Regions from separate parts of the Mesorhizobium sp. WSM4817 genome, predicted to be linked through region 1. Evidence: predicted binding sites of a transcription regulator. Region 1 holds the regulator's gene; each other region holds the start of a gene.
What was found. The regulator PhoB, encoded in region 1, activates phosphate uptake and scavenging genes when phosphate is short. The targets are predictions, from matches to a motif close to TGTCATNNANCTGTCAT.
Positions count from the first base shown of each region.

Region 1 (4,248 bases):
GGAATGGCGCATGCGCTCGGCGAAACCGCGCCGTTGCTGATGATCGGCATGGTCGCCTTCATCGTCGACATTCCCGGCGGCTTCACCGATCCCGCGACGATCCTGCCGGTGCAGATTTTCATGTGGGCGGATTTCCCGGAAGCGGGGTTCCAGCAGAAGACTTCGGCGGCGATTTTGATTTTGCTGGTGTTTTTGGTCATCATGAATGCCATCGCGGTGATACTGCGCAGGCGCTTCGAGCGGCGCTGGTAAGGAGTAGAGGATATGAACATCATGACGGAAGCCGGCGTCGAGCAGAAACTGAGCAGCGCAACCAACGCCCCTTCGATCAAGATGAAGGGCGAAAAGGTCTCTGTTCACTACGGCGAGAAGCGAGCTCTGTTCGACGTCGATCTCGATGTCCGCGAGCATCAGGTGACGGCGTTGATCGGGCCATCGGGCTGCGGCAAGTCGACGTTCCTGCGTTGCCTGAACCGAATGAACGACACCATCGATATCGCGCGGGTGAGCGGCAAGATCACGCTCGACGGCGAGGACGTCTACGATCCGAAAATCGATGTCGTCGAGCTGCGAGCTCGCGTCGGCATGGTATTCCAGAAGCCGAACCCGTTTCCGAAGTCGATCTACGAAAACGTCGCCTATGGTCCGCGCATTCACGGCCTGGCCAGGACCAAGGCCGAGTTGGACGGCATCGTCGAATCGAGCCTGAAGAAGGCCGGCCTGTTTAACGAGGTCAAGGATCGCCTACTCGAGTCGGGAACCGGTCTGTCCGGCGGACAGCAGCAGCGTCTGTGCATTGCGCGCGCCATCGCCGTGTCGCCGGAAGTGATCCTGATGGACGAGCCCTGTTCGGCGCTCGATCCAATCGCCACCGCCCGCGTCGAGGAACTGATCGACGAACTGCGCCAGAATTATACGATCGTCATCGTCACCCATTCGATGCAGCAGGCGGCGCGCGTGTCGCAACGCACGGCGATGTTCCATCTCGGGTATCTGGTCGAGGAGGGCGCGACCGACAAGATGTTCACCAACCCCGACGACAAGCGCACCCAGGACTACATCACCGGCCGGTTCGGCTGAGCGGTCCGGCGAATTTCGAACACGAGGACAGCACCATGGGTGAACACACCGTCGCATCTTTCGACGAGGAACTGGAGCACATCGACAGGCTGATCCGCGACATGGACGAGCTCGCCGCCGCAATGGTAGCGGCCTCGATCCGCGCGCTGCTTGCGTCGGACAATGCGATGGCGCAGCGCGTCGTCTCGGACGACGCCATCATGGATGCGCGGCAGCGCGAACTCGATGACAGCGCCATCACGCTGATCGCCAAGCGGCAGCCGATGGCGCAGGATCTGCGCGCCGTGGTTGGCGCAATCCGCATGGCGGGCGATCTCGAGCGCATCGGCGATCTGGCCAAGAACATAGCCAAGCGGGTCAGCGCAGTCGGGCAGAGCGCGACGCCGCGTAATCTGTCGCACGGTATCGACGCGATGGCGGACCTCGTTCTTGTGCAGCTGCGCGGCGTGGTCGAGCACTATGTGTCGCGCGATGCCGGCGCGTTGAAGGAACTGCGCGCCGACGACCAGAAGATCGACGTGAAATACACGGCGGTTTTTCGCGAGCTCCTGACCTACATGATGGAGGATCCGCGCAACATCACCGCGTGCACGCACCTTCTGTTCTGCGCCAAGAATCTCGAGCGTATCGGCGATCACGTCACCAACATCGCCGAAAACGCCTACTTTGTCGTGACCGGGCAGCAATTGCCGGCGGACCGCCCGAAGCTCGACGAAACGACGATGTCGGCGCCGGCGACATGACAGGAGTAACCGGCCGATGATCGCGCCGCGCATCATGGTGGTGGAGGATGAAGAGCCGCTGGGCGTCCTCCTCCGTTACAATCTTGAATCCGAAGGCTATCAGGTCGAGGTGGTGACGCGCGGCGACGAGGCCGAAATCCGGCTGCAGGAAAACGTGCCCGATCTTTTGGTGCTCGACTGGATGGTGCCGGCGGTTTCCGGCATCGAGCTTTGCCGGCGCCTTCGGGTGCGCCCCGAAACCGAGCGGCTGCCGATCATCATGCTGACCGCGCGCGGCGAGGAGAGCGACCGGGTGCGCGGCCTTTCGACCGGAGCCGACGACTATCTGGTCAAGCCGTTCTCGACACCGGAATTCATGGCCAGGGTCAAGGCGCTGCTGCGCCGCGCCAAGCCCGAAGTGCTGTCCAGCGTGCTCAAGGTCGGCGACATCATGCTCGATCGTGAATCGCACAGGGTCTATCGCAAGAAGAGCGAGATCCGGCTCGGGCCGACCGAATTCCGGCTGCTCGAATTCATGATGCGCCACCCGGGCCGGGTCTTCTCGCGCAGCCAGTTGCTCGACAATGTCTGGGGCGAGACGATCTACATCGACGAGCGCACGGTGGACGTCCATGTCGGCCGGTTGCGCAAGGCGGTCAACAATGGTCGCATGCCCGATGTCATCCGCACCATCCGCGGCGCGGGCTATGCGATCAGGGAAGACTAGGGGATGTGCTGATATTCAGGTGATGCCGGCCTGCGAACGGCTGATACCTGCGCTTACCTACAGCGCCGCGCACCCTGTTGGGCACGCAAAGGACGCTGTAGAACTTTGATTTTGCGCACGACCTTTCCGAAATCGATCTCGATTTCGGGGTCATGCGCGGGCTCACGTACCCAAAAGTACGCTCCGCTCCGGTTCTCGGAACCCACCATTCTCGACTCGGCCTGACCTGAATCTCAACACACCCCAAGTCGCGACCCGGGAATCCTTCAAGCCACGTTCTTTCCGACCGAGCCGGCTCGTGCCTGGATGCTCGGCGCGAAAATCTCCTGATCGACGAAGCTTAGCGCCCGCATGGCGCAGCCTTCGCGTATCAGCGGCAGCTCGTTCGGCTCGGTGTCGAAGGAAATCGAACCCGAATGCTGGCCGCCGGCGGTCTGGGCGATGGCCTCGCGCAGGGCCGGCTCGATCAGGTCGAAGGCGGCAGCGCTGGCGCCGACCATGGCCACCGGCGCCGGATCGATCAGCGCAAACAGGCTGCCGAGCCCGAAGCCGAGCGCCTCGCCGGCCTTGCGGTAGGCTTCGCGCTCCGGTCCGTCCATCTCGCGCGCCCGGGCCGCCAAGGCCCGCATGTCGGCGTCGCTGACATCGGCGACCGGCTCGGCGTTCTCGCTCAACAGCCTTGCGTTGCGCCAGATGGCGTAGTTGCCGGCATAAGCCTCGACGCAGCCGCGCCGCCCGCAGCGGCAAAGCGCGCCGCCCGGCCGATGGATCATGTGGCCGAATTCGCCGCCTGAGGAGTGGGTGCCGGTGAACAGCTCGCCCTTCAGCACCAGCCCCATACCGATGCCGTGCGAGAGCAGGATGGCGATGAAATCGTCGCGGTAGCGATCCGGGTGGCGCCAGCGCAGCGCCACGGCCATCATGTTGCAGTCGTTCTCCATGATGGCCGGGATGCCGAACTCGCGTTCCAGAATGTCGGCGAAGGCGATGTTCGTCTGCGGCGTGATCGGCGACCACAACATGGCGCGCGCGTGGGAATCGGTGATGCCCTGGATCGCCAGCGCGATGCGGGCGACGCTTTGGACATCGAGGTCGGGATCTTCGAGCCGGCGCCGGACGATGGCGACACATTCGTCGATCAGCGCGTCACGCGACATGGTCAGCGTGTCCAGCCGGCGCTGTTCCTCGGCGACCACTTGTCCGGCATAATCGATGACGGCGACCGACAGGAAATTCAGCGACAACACGACGGCCAACACCGCAGCGGCTTGCGGATTGAGGCTGAGGCCGACCTGCGGCCGGCCGCGTTTCAGCGAAACCGTCTCGCTCGCCTTGCTCTCGGCCAGGATGCCTTCCTGGATCAGGTCGGCAGAGATCGCCGATATGGTCGAATGGCTGAGGCCGGTGGTCGCGGCGATCTCGGTCCGCGACGGCTGGCCTGCCCGGCGCACGGCCGAAATCACCATCGCCCGGTTGCGCCGGCGCAGATCGTCATGACGGATTCCCACCGACATTTTTTGTTTCCTCCTCATTGCCGCGGCCGCTCATGAATCGGAAGCCGTCGGTATGTCGGACAAATACTGGCAGAAGCAAAAGGGGCTGTCATTATTTATTCCGAGCCTCGAAAAAATCTCGACAGGACGTCAAAATCCATCAGAAATGTGTTGACAGTGCTTCGGCCTTGGACCAGTATTTTTTCGAGGCTCGAAAAAAATAGAG
Region 1 covers NZ_JBVVQQ010000018.1:135,145-139,392, forward strand. Annotated here, with positions in the region: gene pstA (phosphate ABC transporter permease PstA) at 1-252, shown strand, start outside; gene pstB (phosphate ABC transporter ATP-binding protein PstB) at 265-1,080, shown strand; gene phoU (phosphate signaling complex protein PhoU) at 1,116-1,823, shown strand; gene phoB (phosphate regulon transcriptional regulator PhoB) at 1,840-2,529, shown strand; gene AC0L2K_RS23370 (ROK family protein) at 2,796-4,043, opposite strand.

Region 2 (4,248 bases), on a different contig from region 1:
CATGGCAGGCCTTGCCGTGCATGTGCGTGCCAGGCGCACGGCGCGCCGCACGGTTGCGCTGCTTGGCGAGACCGCAGCGCGCAGCCGCGCCGAGGTTGAGAGCCTGGCCGACCGCGTGTGGGAGATGCAGGAGAGCGAGGAACGCTTTCGCGGGTTGATCGACGCGCTTGGCGATCTCGTCGTCCATCGCGACCGTGACGGCCACATCGTCTATGCCAACAAGGTTTTCGCCGAGCTTGTCGGAGCCGACCAGCGCGACCTTGCCGGCAAGGCCCTGGCCGACCTCGGCATCGACGTCGGCATCGTTCCCGATGCCGCTTTTTCCGATCATGAATGCCTGAGCTCCACCGACGTCGCCATTAGAACACCGAGCGGCCCGCGCTGGTTCTCATGGATCGAACTGTCCGTGCGCGACAAGGAGAGCGGTGCTGTCTCGCATCGCGCCATCGCCCGCGACATTACCGCCCGCAAGCACGCCGAAACGTCGCTGATCACCGCCCGCGAGCGAGCCGAATATGCAAGCCAGGCCAAATCGCGCTTCCTCGCCACCGTCAGCCACGAGATCCGCACGCCGATGAACGGCATCATGGGCATGGCCAAGCTGCTGGCGGACACCGGGCTCTCGCCGCAACAACGGACCTATGTCGGCGCCATCTCGACCTCGGCCAGCGCGCTGCTGGCGCTGATCGAGGACCTGCTCGACTATTCCAAGATCGAGGCCGGCCGCTTCGATCCCGAACCGCAGCCAATGTCGGTGCGCGAGATCGCCGACAACATCGTAGAACTCCTGGCGGCGCGTGCCTTCGCCAAGAACATCGGCCTTGGCTGCCATGTCGAACCCGACGTGCCGCAGATGATATCAGCCGATCCTGGAAGAGTCAGGCAGGTGCTGCTCAACCTCATCGGCAACGCCATCAAGTTCACCGACAGCGGCGGCGTGTTGGTGAGCATCGCTCGTGCCCGCACCGAAACCACCGACCGCATATGCTTCACCGTCACCGACACCGGTCCCGGCCTGCACGAGGACGACCTGGAGCGCATCTTCGAGGAATTCGAACAGGCTGACGGCACGTCGACTCGCGCGCATGGCGGCGCCGGGCTCGGTCTTGCCATCTCCAGGCGCCTGGTGATCGCCATGGGCGGCACGATCTCGGTGTCGAGCCAGCTCGGCCAGGGTTCGGAATTCGTCTTCGAAATCCCTGCAATATCGGCCACCGAGCCGCCGCAGAGCCGTCGGGATGCGCTGTCAGGGCGGCGCGCCGTGATCCTGTCGAAGAATGCCATCGAGGCCGACGCCATCGCCCGCACCATCCGCGCCAATGGCGGCAAGGTCGATCTGGCCACCACCGCCGCCCAGGCAGCGTCCTTCGCCGAAGGCTGCGACGCGCTTTTGGTCGATGCGGCCATGGAGGAAGGCGACGGCAGGTTGCTCAAGCGCCTTCGCCAGAGCGGCTTTGCCGATTGCGAGGCGATCACACTGATCGCGCCAACCGACCGCGGCATGCTGGGCGAGTTCCGCGCCAGCGGCTACGCCACCTTTCTGGCAAGGCCGGTGCGTGGCGAAACGTTGCTTCGCGTGCTCTTGACCAGCAGCGTGCCTGCCCTCACCCAGCCGCAGCCGGAAAAGCGCGGGGCACCAACCGCCCGCGCCATTGGCGGCCGGCGGCGGGGCCTGTCCGTGCTGATCGCCGAGGATAACGACATCAACGCCATGCTTGCCCGTGCCACGCTGCTAAAGGCCGGGCATCGCGTGAAACTGGTCGGCAACGGCAAGGCCGCCGTCGAGGCCATCACCGGCACCGACCACAAGTGCCGCTTCGACGTGGTGCTGATGGACCTGCACATGCCTGTCATGGACGGGCTGGACGCGATCGCCGCCATCCGCCGGCACGAGGAGGAAACCGCCGTGTCGCCGGTTCCGATCATGGTGCTGTCGGCGGACAGTCAGGAAACGACCCGCCACGCAGTGCTCGCCCATGGCGCCAGCGGCTTCGTCACCAAGCCGCTCGACCCCGACGCGCTTGTCCATGCGGTCGAGGGTCACGTGGCCGCTTGATCCGCCGGCTATCCTTGCCTGGCTTACCTGCAGAACATAGCCGGTTGAAGGGTTGCCCAGCCGACGAAGTATTGCCGGCAGGGCCGTATCACGGTACTGTCACAATCCTGTTGCACCTACGCCGTATCCCCGTGCCAAGAGGGATGGCTCGAAGGAGAATCACTCGTGCATACAGTTATGCCGGAATGTGACGCTCGGCCGAACGCCAGGGGTGCTTTGCTCACCGGGCGCAACGTCGATGCTGTCATAAAAGGCGAAGCGCTTGGCCGTATCGGCAACCTCGAAGTGCGGCTCGCACGCAACGAGGCCGAGATCGCCGCCGCGCAGGAAGTGCGCTACCGGGTGTTCTATGACGAGCTCGGCGCCAAGAAAACCCTGTTTCAGGTGCAGGACCGCCGCGACGCCGACCATTTTGATCCGCTCTGTGATCATCTGCTCGTCTTCGACACCTCGCTGTCCGGTCCCGAGCATCGCCGCATTGTCGGCACCTACCGCCTGTTGCGGCAGGAGATCGCGGCAGCGGCCGGCGGCTTCTATTCCGAGGGCGAGTTTGAGCTGACCAATCTTATCGCCCGCCATCCCGGCCAGCGTTTCCTCGAGCTCGGCCGCTCCTGCGTCTTGCCGGAATACCGCTCGAAGCGCACCATCGAGGCGCTCTGGCAAGGTATCTGGGCCTATATCAACCATTATGGGATCGGCGTGATGACCGGTTGCGCCTCGTTCCCCGGCACCGTGCCGGCGGCACACGCCGAAGCGCTGACCTATCTCGCCCATCACTGCCGGACGAATTCGGCCTGGGACGTGCGCGCCGTCGCCGGCCGCTACTGTTCCATGGATTTGATGCCGATCGAGGCGGTCAACGCCAAGGCCGCGATCGCGGCGATGCCACCGCTGGTCAAGGGCTATCTGCGCGTCGGCGCGCGCATCGGCGACGGCTGCGTCATCGACCGCGAATTCTCGACGGTCGACGTGTTCGTGGTGATGCCGGTCAAGGAGATCGGCGCCCGCTACGTCAGCTATTATGGCGGGGAAGCCCAGCGCTTCGCCGCATGAGATTCCAATGAGTAGCGAATAGGGAGTAGCGAGTAGCGAGTAGCGGGAGTTCCGCCAATTCGCTGCGGATCGTTGTCCCTATTCGCTACTCGCCCTCATTTCACGGAATATCTTCCGGCCGCCGGCCGGGCCGGCTCTTGTAGGACGGAAAGGCCCAGCCGAACTTAAGCGCGCCGCCACGCACGCAGAAAGCGGCTATGAAGCCCACCAGGCCCGAGGCGAGCGGCGGCAGTCCGGCGAGATCGCCTGTTGTAAACAGGATGGCGCCCGCAAGGGCGGCGGTGACATAGATTTCTGGTCTCAAGAGCACCGAAGCCTCACCGGCCAGCAGGTCGCGCAAGATCCCGCCGAACGTGGCGGTGAGCACGCCGGTAACAACGGACACGACCGGCGAGCCGGTGATGGCCAGGCCCTTGGCGGCACCCATCACGGAAAACGCGGCGAGGCCGACGGCGTCGAGCCAGAGCAGTAATTTCCAGCGGGATTCGAGACGGTGCGCCCCGAAAAAGACAAGCATCGCCACCACCGCGCAGATCAGCACATAGCCAGAGTTGGTAACCCAGAAGACCGGCAGATTGAGGATGACGTCACGAAACGTGCCACCGCCGATGCCGGTGACGCTGGCCAGGAACAGAAAGCCGATGATGTCGAGCTGCTTGCGCGAAGCGGCCAGCGCACCGGTCGCCGCGAAGACGGCGACACCGGCATAGTCGAGAAGCTCGATCGGGTTCAAGGGCATAGCGGAGTAGGAGAGCGGGTGAATAGGGATGTATGAATAGCACGAAGCCGTACGATTGGTACGGCTCCTTTACCCTACTGCCCCTACTGCTCCTACTGCCCTATTCCCTTAACTTACGCATCCTTCTCAGCTTGCTCATTCACCGGCCCTGGCTCGACCGGCGCTTCGCTTGCCACATGCTTGGGACCGCCCTTGGCAACCCCGACCATGGCCGGCCGCAACACCCGCTCACCGATCGAATAGCCTGGCTGCACGACCTGGACCACCGTGTTGGCCGGCACCTCCGGATTGGGCACCTCGAACATCGCCTGATGGAAATTCGGGTCGAATTTCTCGCCTTCCGGCTCGAGCTTCTTCACTCCGTGCCGCTCGAGCGCCGATAGCATGGCGCGCTCGGTGA
Region 2 covers NZ_JBVVQQ010000013.1:92,465-96,712, forward strand. Annotated here, with positions in the region: gene AC0L2K_RS18890 (ATP-binding protein) at 1-2,056, shown strand, start outside; gene olsB (l-ornithine N(alpha)-acyltransferase) at 2,222-3,109, shown strand; gene AC0L2K_RS18900 (trimeric intracellular cation channel family protein) at 3,210-3,842, opposite strand; gene grpE (nucleotide exchange factor GrpE) at 3,962-4,248, opposite strand, start outside.
Region 2: olsB (l-ornithine N(alpha)-acyltransferase) is a predicted target of PhoB. The motif match lies at 2,154-2,170, and genes of this name have one in related genera.

Region 3 (4,248 bases), on a different contig from region 1:
CCAGCACATACATATGCTCGGCGCCGGCCTGCTCGGACAGCGCACGGAAACGCCGAAACTCCTCCATCGAACGGGTCACCGCCTCGGGATCGAGCTTTCCGGTCGAGACGATGCCGCGACCGAGGCCGGCCAGCATCTTTTCGTTGAACAGCGTGGTTGGCGAGCGCGCCAGCCCCTCATAGACGACAAGCCGGATCGAGTTCGACCCGATGTCGATGATGGACAGCGGTCGGCGGTCCTGAAGCCGGCCCTGGGACGTTGAAATCATCAGCCGGTCGCTGCGGCGTTTTTCTTGCGGCGCTTGAACTGCGCGATGCGCTTGGGCGCATGCGATTTCAGCGCATCGCCGCGTCCGGAGAGGCTCGGATTGGTCATGAAATATTCCTGCGCGTTGAACGGTTCCTCGCCCTCCTCGAGCGTGGCGCGCCGGGAGGTTCCGTCAGCCAATACGTCGAAACTTTGCTGGTTGTCCATGATGTTGCCCAGCATGATCTGACCGAGGACTTGTTCATGCACCGTTGGATTGGTGATCGGCACCATGGTTTCGACGCGGCGGTCGAGATTGCGCGGCATCAAATCGGCCGATGAGATGTAGACGATCGCCCCGTCCGACGGCAGTCCATGGCCGTTGCCGAAACAATAGATTCGGCTGTGTTCGAGGAAGCGGCCGACGATCGACTTGACCCTTATGTTTTCCGACAGGCCCGGCACTTGGGGCCTCAGGCAGCAGATGCCGCGCACGACGAGATCGATCTCGACGCCGGCGCGGCTGGCGTCATAGAGCGCGTCGATGATGATCGGGTCGACCAGCGAATTCATCTTCATCCAGATGCGGGCCGGCCTGCCCTCCAGCGCATGGCCAATCTCGTCCGAAATGTGCTTGAGGATGCGCTTGCGCAGCGTGAACGGCGAGATGGCCAGCCGCATCTCCTCGGTCGGCTCGGCGTAGCCGGTGATAAAATTGAACAGCTGAGCGACATCGCGGGCGATTGTCGGAGCGGTGGTGAAGAAGGACAAGTCGGTGTAGATGCGCGCGGTGACCGGATGGTAGTTGCCGGTGCCGAGATGCACATAGTTGCGCAGCTTGCCGTCCTCGCGCCGCACCACCAGCGACATTTTCGCGTGGGTCTTCAGTTCGAGGAAGCCGAACACGACCTGAACGCCGGCGCGCTCGAGGTCGCGCGCCCAGCGGATGTTGGCTTCCTCGTCGAAACGCGCCTTGAGCTCGACCAGCGCGGTCACCGACTTGCCGGCCTCCGCCGCGTCGACCAAAGCGCGCACGATCGGGCTGTCGTTCGAGGTGCGATAGAGCGTCTGCTTGATCGCCACCACTTCCGGATCGGCCATCGCCTGGCGCAGGAACTGCACCACCACGTCGAAGGATTCGTAGGGGTGATGAACGATGATGTCCTTCTCGCGGATGGCGGCGAAACAGTCGCCGCCGTGCTCGCGGATGCGTTCGGGAAAGCGCGGATTGTAAGGCTTGAATTTGAGATCGTCGCGGGCGATGGCGACGATCTCGGAAATCTGGCTGAGCGCCAGCGGACCGGTGAGCACGCTGATCCGGCTCGACGAGACGCCAAGCTCGCCGGCGACGAACTCGCGCAGTTCGGCCGGCATCAGCTTGTCGAATTCGATGCGGATGACCGAGCCGCGACGACGCCGTTTCAGCGCCGTCTCGAACAGGCGCACGAGATCCTCGGACTCCTCCTCGACCTCGATGTCACTGTCGCGGATGATGCGGAACGTACCGGAGCCCTTGACCTCGTAGCCGGGGAACAGCTTGCCGATATAGAGGCCGACCGCTTCTTCCAGCGGAATGAAGCGGACATGATGCTTGCGGTCAGGCAAGCGGATGAAGCGCTTCAGCGCCACCGGCAGACGCAACAGCGCGCTCATCTCCTCGCCATTCCTGCGTTGGCGCAGTTGCAGCGCCATCGAGAAGCCGAGATTGGGAATGAACGGGAACGGATGCGCCGGGTCGATCGACAGCGGTGTGAGCACCGGAAACACCTGCTCCTGGAAATGATCCTCGAGCCAGGTCTTCTCGTCCTTGGTCAGCCCATCGCGGCTGATGCTCTCGATGCCTTCCTTGTCGAGCAGCAGTATCAGAGCGGATAGGCTGTTCTGCTGGTCCTCCTGCAGGCGCTCGACCTCGCGCAGCAATTGTTCCAGCTGTTGTTCGGGGGTGCGGCCGTCCGCGCTCTTCAGCGTGATGCCTTCGCGAACCTGGCCGGCGAGGCCGGCGACACGGACCATGAAGAACTCGTCGAGATTGGCGGCCGAAATCGACAGGAAGCGGACCCGCTCGAGCAGCGGATGGTTGGCGTTCAGCGATTCTTCGAGGACGCGGCGGTTGAATTGCAGCCAGGAAAACTCGCGGTTGACGAAGCGGTCCGGATTGCCGCCCTCTGGGCTCGCCACCTCGACAGTGGTGAATTCGCTCTGCACCGGCTTTAGTTCGTTCATGGTTCCTGCTCGTTTCGCACCCGCTGGCCACAGCGTCGCGCGTCGTTGCGGACGCGCAAAAGGACGCTCCCACCACTTAAGCTACGCATGATCCCCAGCAAAACCGAATTCGGTTTCGGGGCCATGCCTTAACCGGCTTAGCTTATCCTGTGACAGGCTTTTACGACAGTTTGATTTCATCGATCTTGCAAAGAGACTGCTTATGATCCAGATGCAATCCAGGTACAGCGCGGCGCGTCCTTTGGACGCGCAAAGGGCGCGGTGGAATTTTGATTTTGCACATGATCCGGGGTCATGCGGCAAATATAGGAGACGACGATGGCAGGCGGTTCCATTCCCCATTTCCAAAACGATGCGGGCTATCCGGCAATCGACATCGGCGTCAAGGAATTCATGTGCACCGGCGCTAACCCGCCCTTCGACCATCCGCATGTGTTTCTCGACATGGGCGACGACAATGAAAAGGTCTGCCCCTATTGCTCGACGTTTTTTCGCTATTCGCCAAAGCTGAAGGCGACGGAAACACAGCCTGCCGGATGCCTCTATATCCACCAGGCCGCCTGACGCGCACGCCATCCGATGGACGACACCCGGTCCCGGCAGGTCGTTATCGCCGGAGCCGGCGTCGCCGGACTGACCGCGGCACTGGCGTTTTCCGAGCGCGGCTATCTGGTGCGGCTGTTCGAACAGGCGCCGCGCCTCGAAGCGGCCGGTGCCGGCATCCAGCTCTCACCCAACGCGACGCGCATCCTTCGCCAGTTCGGCGTGCTCGACCGGCTGTTGCCGGCGACGGTGCGGCCGGAGGCGGTCGTGCTCAAGGACGCCGCCACGCTACGTGAGCTGGCGCGGGTGCCGCTTGGCGAAGCGGCCGAAAGGCGCTGGCAGGCGCCTTATCTCGTCGCTCATCGGGCTGACCTGCAAGATGCACTGATGGCGCGCCTTGCCGAACGGCCGGACATCAGTCTCGTCACCGGCGCGCGCGTCGGCGACATCGCCACAGGACCGCGCCATGCCACGGCAACAGTCGAGATTGCCGGCAAGACAGTCGAAGCCGGCGGCTTTCTGCTGATCGGCGCCGACGGCGTCTGGTCGGCGATCCGGGCTTTTGGCGGGTTTGCGGCCAAAAGCCGGTTTTCGGGCGAGCTTGCCTGGCGCGCTACGATCAGTGCAGACAGTGTCGCAGGAGAAGCCCTTGCGGCGGTCGGCGCCGCCAATTGCGTGACCACCTTCCTGCATCCCGGCTTCCACCTCGTCGCCTATCCGGTCAGCAACGGCACGGCGTTCAACCTGGCTGCCTTCACCAGGGGCGAGATCATCGCCGAGCGCTGGTCGGGCCACGCCGACCCCAATATCCTCCTCGGCGCCATGCGTGGCACGGCGGCAGCGCTGGCCCGGCTTGCCGAGGACGCCGGCCCGTGGACCGCGTGGCCGATCCATACGGTCGACCAGGCACAGCCATGGACGACGCCCGCCGGCATCGCGCTGATCGGTGATGCGGCGCATGCAATGACGCCGTTCGCGGCGCAGGGGGCGGCGATGGCGATCGAGGATGCCGCAACCCTTGCCGGCTTTGTGGCTGCCGCGCCCGCCGATCCGTGGGGCGCGCTTGCCGCCTGGGAGAAGATGCGCCGCCCGCGCATCGCCAAGGTCTCCCGCCGCGGTGCCGTCAACCGGCTCGCCTGGCATGCAACGGGGCCGGTGGCCGTCGCGCGCAACCTGTTCCTGAAGTGGCGCTCGCCGGAAAAGCTCGCGGCCGATCTCGACTGGCTCTATGGCTGG
Region 3 covers NZ_JBVVQQ010000007.1:247,161-251,408, reverse strand. Annotated here, with positions in the region: gene ppx (exopolyphosphatase) at 1-268, opposite strand, end outside; gene AC0L2K_RS13305 (RNA degradosome polyphosphate kinase) at 268-2,469, opposite strand; gene AC0L2K_RS13300 (zinc-finger domain-containing protein) at 2,788-3,033, shown strand; gene AC0L2K_RS13295 (FAD-dependent monooxygenase) at 3,049-4,248, shown strand, end outside.
Region 3: AC0L2K_RS13305 (RNA degradosome polyphosphate kinase) is a predicted target of PhoB. The motif match lies at 2,632-2,648, and genes of this name have one in related genera.

Region 4 (4,248 bases), on a different contig from region 1:
CCGCAACATGTTCGGACCGATCCGCGGCGCTTGGCCCGATGACACCTGGAAGGGCTGGTGGGGAGACAATCCGCCCTACCATGTGCCGGTTTTCGTACTCACCCACCATCCGCGGGAACCTATCGTCATGGAGGGCGGCACGACTTTCCATTTCGTGACCAACGGCATTCACTCGGCGCTGGAAAAGGCAAAAGCCGCGGCTGACGGCAAGGATGTCCGGCTCGGCGGCGGCGTCGCCACGATCCGGCAATATCTGAGGGAAAAGCTCATCGACGACATGCATCTGGCGATATCGCCGATGCTGCTCGGCTCAGGCGAGAACCTTTTTGCCGGCATTGACATGGTCAAACTCGGCTACCGCTGCAGCGAGCAGGTGGGCACGCCGAATGCCATGCATGTCACCATCGAGCGGGCGTGAGCCTGGTTAAGTTCCCCTTCTCCCCTTGTGGGAGAAGGTGGCCGAGCGAAGCTCGGTCGGATGAGGGGTGTTCCAGCTTGGCGCAGACCTACGTTCAAATCGGGCGCACAGCGCCAGGATCACCAGCGCCTCATTTCTTCCAACACCCCTCTTCCGTCTCGGCGCTGCGCGCCGATCCACCTTCTCCCACAAGGGGAGAAGGAAGAGGCGCGCTCCTCAATACTTCTCCGGAACATACAGCTCGCGCGGCAGCACCTGGCGCTCGTATTCTGGATTGAAGACGCGATCGGGCAGCGTGATCTCTTCGTGCGGCACTTCCTCATAAGGCATCTGCTTGAGGAGATGATCGATGCAATTCAGCCGCGCCCGCTTCTTGTCGTTGCCCTCGACGATGAACCAGGGGGCTTCGGGAATGTTGGTGCGGGCGAAGGTCTCTTCCTTGGCCTTGGTATACTGTTCCCAGCGCACGCGCGACTGCAGGTCCATCGGCGACAGCTTCCACTGCTTCATCGGATCATGGATGCGCATCTGAAAGCGCATCTGCTGCTCCTCGTCGGTGATGGAGAACCAGTATTTGACCACGGTGATGCCGGAGCGGACCAGCATGCGCTCGAACTCCGGCACGTCGCGAAAAAACTCCTCGACCTGGTCCGGCTCGGCGAAGCCCATCACACGTTCGACGCCGGACCGGTTATACCAGGAGCGGTCGAACAGCACGATCTCGCCGCCTGCCGGCAGATGCGGCACGTAGCGCTGAAAATACCATTGCGATTTCTCGCGCTCGGTCGGCGCCGGAAGTGCGACGACGCGGCAGATGCGCGGATTGAGCCGCTGGGTGATGCGCTTGATGACGCCCCCCTTGCCGGCCGAATCGCGGCCCTCGAAAACCACCACCAGCTTCTTCCTGGTGTAAGCCACCCAGGACTGCAGCTTGATCAATTCGGATTGCAGCGTGATCAGGTCGCGAAAATATTGCAGGCGATCCATCGAGGGCGGATGCGCGTTCTTGTAGATCTTGGCGATTTCCAGCGACAGCGCCGGTTCCGACATCTCCAGCTCGTAGTCCTCGTCGAGCGTGTCGGCGAGTTCCGCTTCCAGCCAGTCCCTGGCGGGAGAATTCTGTTTTGCTTCGGTCATTTATGCTGCTCCGCGTGCACGCCCGCGTCGGCCTCGGCCTGCCGGCCGAGATCGGACACCTTGAGCCGACTTGCATATAGGCCGGCAATGACGGTTTTATTGCAGCCGGCCCGCACGCCGGTCGCCCAACTCCGCGAGATGGGATCGATCAGCCTCCTGGCACACACGACAAGCGGCTCGAATTGTCCTACAAATGCCAGGTTTCCCCGAGCAACCTTCAAAACACTCTTTTCAACGCAATCGCGAGGATCTGACATGGAATACCGCACACTCGGCCGTTCCGGGCTGAAGGTTTCGACGCTGACCATGGGCACCATGACTTTTGGCGGCGCTGGCGCATTTTCGGCGGTCGGCAAGACCGATCTCGACGAGGCACGCCGGATGATCGACCTCTGCATCGATGTCGGCATCAATCTCATCGACACCGCCAATGTCTATTCGAACGGGCTTTCGGAAGAGATCATCGGCGAAGCGCTCGGCGGCAAACGCAAGGGCGATGTGCTGATCGCCTCCAAGGCGCGCATGCGGATCGGCGACGGTCCCAACGATGAGGGCCTGTCGCGCTATCATCTGATCCGAGAGTGCGAGAAGAGCCTGAAGCGCCTCAGGACCGACGTCATCGACATCTATTTCCTGCACGAATGGGACGGCACGACGCCGCTCGAAGAGACCATCGCCGCGCTCGACACGCTCGTCAGCCAGGGCAAGATCCGCTATGTCGGCTGCTCCAACTATTCCGGCTGGCAAGTGATGAAGGCGCTGGGGATCAGCGACCGCCAGCACCAGCCGCGCTTCGTCACCCAGCAAATCCACTACACGCTGGAAGCGCGCGAAGCCGAATATGAACTGCTGCCGATCTCGGTCGACCAGGGGCTTGGCGTGCTGGTATGGAGCCCGCTCGCCGGTGGACTGCTGTCCGGCAAATACCACCGCGACCAGGCCACCGCCCGCCAGATCAGCGGCTGGACCGAACCGCCGATCCGCGACGAGGACCGGCTGTGGCGGATCGTCGACGTGCTTGCCCATATCGGCGAGAACCATGGCGTTTCGGCGGCGCAGGTGGCGCTTGCCTGGCTGCTCGGCCGGCCCGCAGTCAGTTCGCTGGTGATCGGCGGACGGACCGAAGCGCAGTTCAAGGACAATATCGCCGCAGCCAGCCTGGTGCTGACCAGCGATGAGCGCGCACGCCTCGACGCTGTGAGCCGCCCGCCGGTTCTCTATCCCTATTGGCACCAGCAATTCACGGCAAAAGACCGGTTTGGTCCGGCCGATCTGGTTCTTGACCGGGAAGACATCTGACAACGATCCGGATCAGCTCGAAGTCGCCGCGGGCTTAGCCTGAAATAAAACGCCAGACATCGGGATCAGGCTCGATCTGGCCGCTGAGCACGAAATATTTGTAGAGCACGAGCAAGCAGATCGCCTGCTCGGCCCGCTCGTCGGCGAACTTGCGGCAATAGGCGTTGGCGGCGGCAACGATGCGTTCGGCCTCAGTCGGATGCCGTTCGAGATATTGCACCCGCTCGGCAAGATCCGTGAAATCGGGTTCGAGCGGCACATAGTGAACACCAGCCACGAGTTCGCTTTCGGCGAACCATGTCTCATATGTCGGTGGCATCAGGCACAGCGAATTCGAACTCATGACCCATTTCAAGTTGGTCGCCACATCGTTGCCTTCGAGCGAAATGATGTAGCGACAGCGCCGCTGCTGGGTCGATGCTCAGATAAGACTTGCGATATTCCGGCGCTGCCGTCGGTTTGGGCGTTCCGACATCGCAAAAGGGCAGATCGCGCGCAACCTCCAGAAGCAAGGTCCTTATCGGGTTGTTGAGCTCGCCGCGCCACACCGCAACCGGAAGCTTGTCCGCGAAGGCTACATCGTCGGCGGGCATGTGGAAGTGGCGGAACTTGTTGAGCTTGAACAGCACCCCGTTGCTGTTGTCGCCGGCGATCGGCCGATCCTTGACGATCGACGGCATCGCAGGCACGTCGACGACGTCGCCGAATTCGAGATCGATGCGCAAATCGGGATCGAAGTAGCGGGTAAATTCCTTCAGATCGTAGTAATACATGCTCCGGCCTCTCGGTAGCCGGCTGACCGGCACGGCCCCGCCGCTCGGCGCGAAAGCGTCCTGCAATCTGTTGTAGCAGTTGAGACGCGCGCGGACCGATCCGTCCGAAAGCCTGGCCTGATCGAGCAACCCGGCGAGCCTGCGGCGGAACAGCGCCTGCGGTGCGATATCGCGCACGGCATTGCGCGCATAGTAGAATAGCTTCTGTGCGTTTCTTTGAAGGGTGGCCATCGGTCACTTGGTGAAAAATCGGCTTGTGATTTGCCCCCCGGTCCCTCCTACACCATTGTGCCGGCTATCTTGCAAGCCACGGAACCGTGTTCAGCCGGCCTGCCTGGCTGTCCATGGAGCCGATCGCTCTTTGCGGTGTTGTGTTTGTAGCCCAATGCTCCTAGGCAGGGCTAAGAACCTTTGGGATTGTGAAAGGAAGAGATATGGCGCGAGCACCGAATTACGGCCAGGAACGCAAGGAACGCGACCGGCAGAAGGCTGCCAAGAAGGCGGAAAAGCAAGCGGCCAAGGTTGCAGCCAAGGAACGTTCGAAGCCGGAAGACGAGACCACGTCCGAGACCGAAACGGAAACCGCAGAGTAAACTGCAGGGCAATCGCTTCATAGTGACG
Region 4 covers NZ_JBVVQQ010000010.1:48,703-52,950, reverse strand. Annotated here, with positions in the region: gene AC0L2K_RS15600 (dihydrofolate reductase family protein) at 1-418, shown strand, start outside; gene ppk2 (polyphosphate kinase 2) at 635-1,555, opposite strand; gene AC0L2K_RS15590 (aldo/keto reductase) at 1,811-2,854, shown strand; gene AC0L2K_RS15585 (glycosyl transferase family 90) at 2,889-3,221, opposite strand; gene AC0L2K_RS15580 (hypothetical protein) at 3,157-3,858, opposite strand; gene AC0L2K_RS15575 (hypothetical protein) at 4,062-4,220, shown strand.
Region 4: ppk2 (polyphosphate kinase 2) is a predicted target of PhoB. The motif match lies at 1,643-1,659, and genes of this name have one in related genera.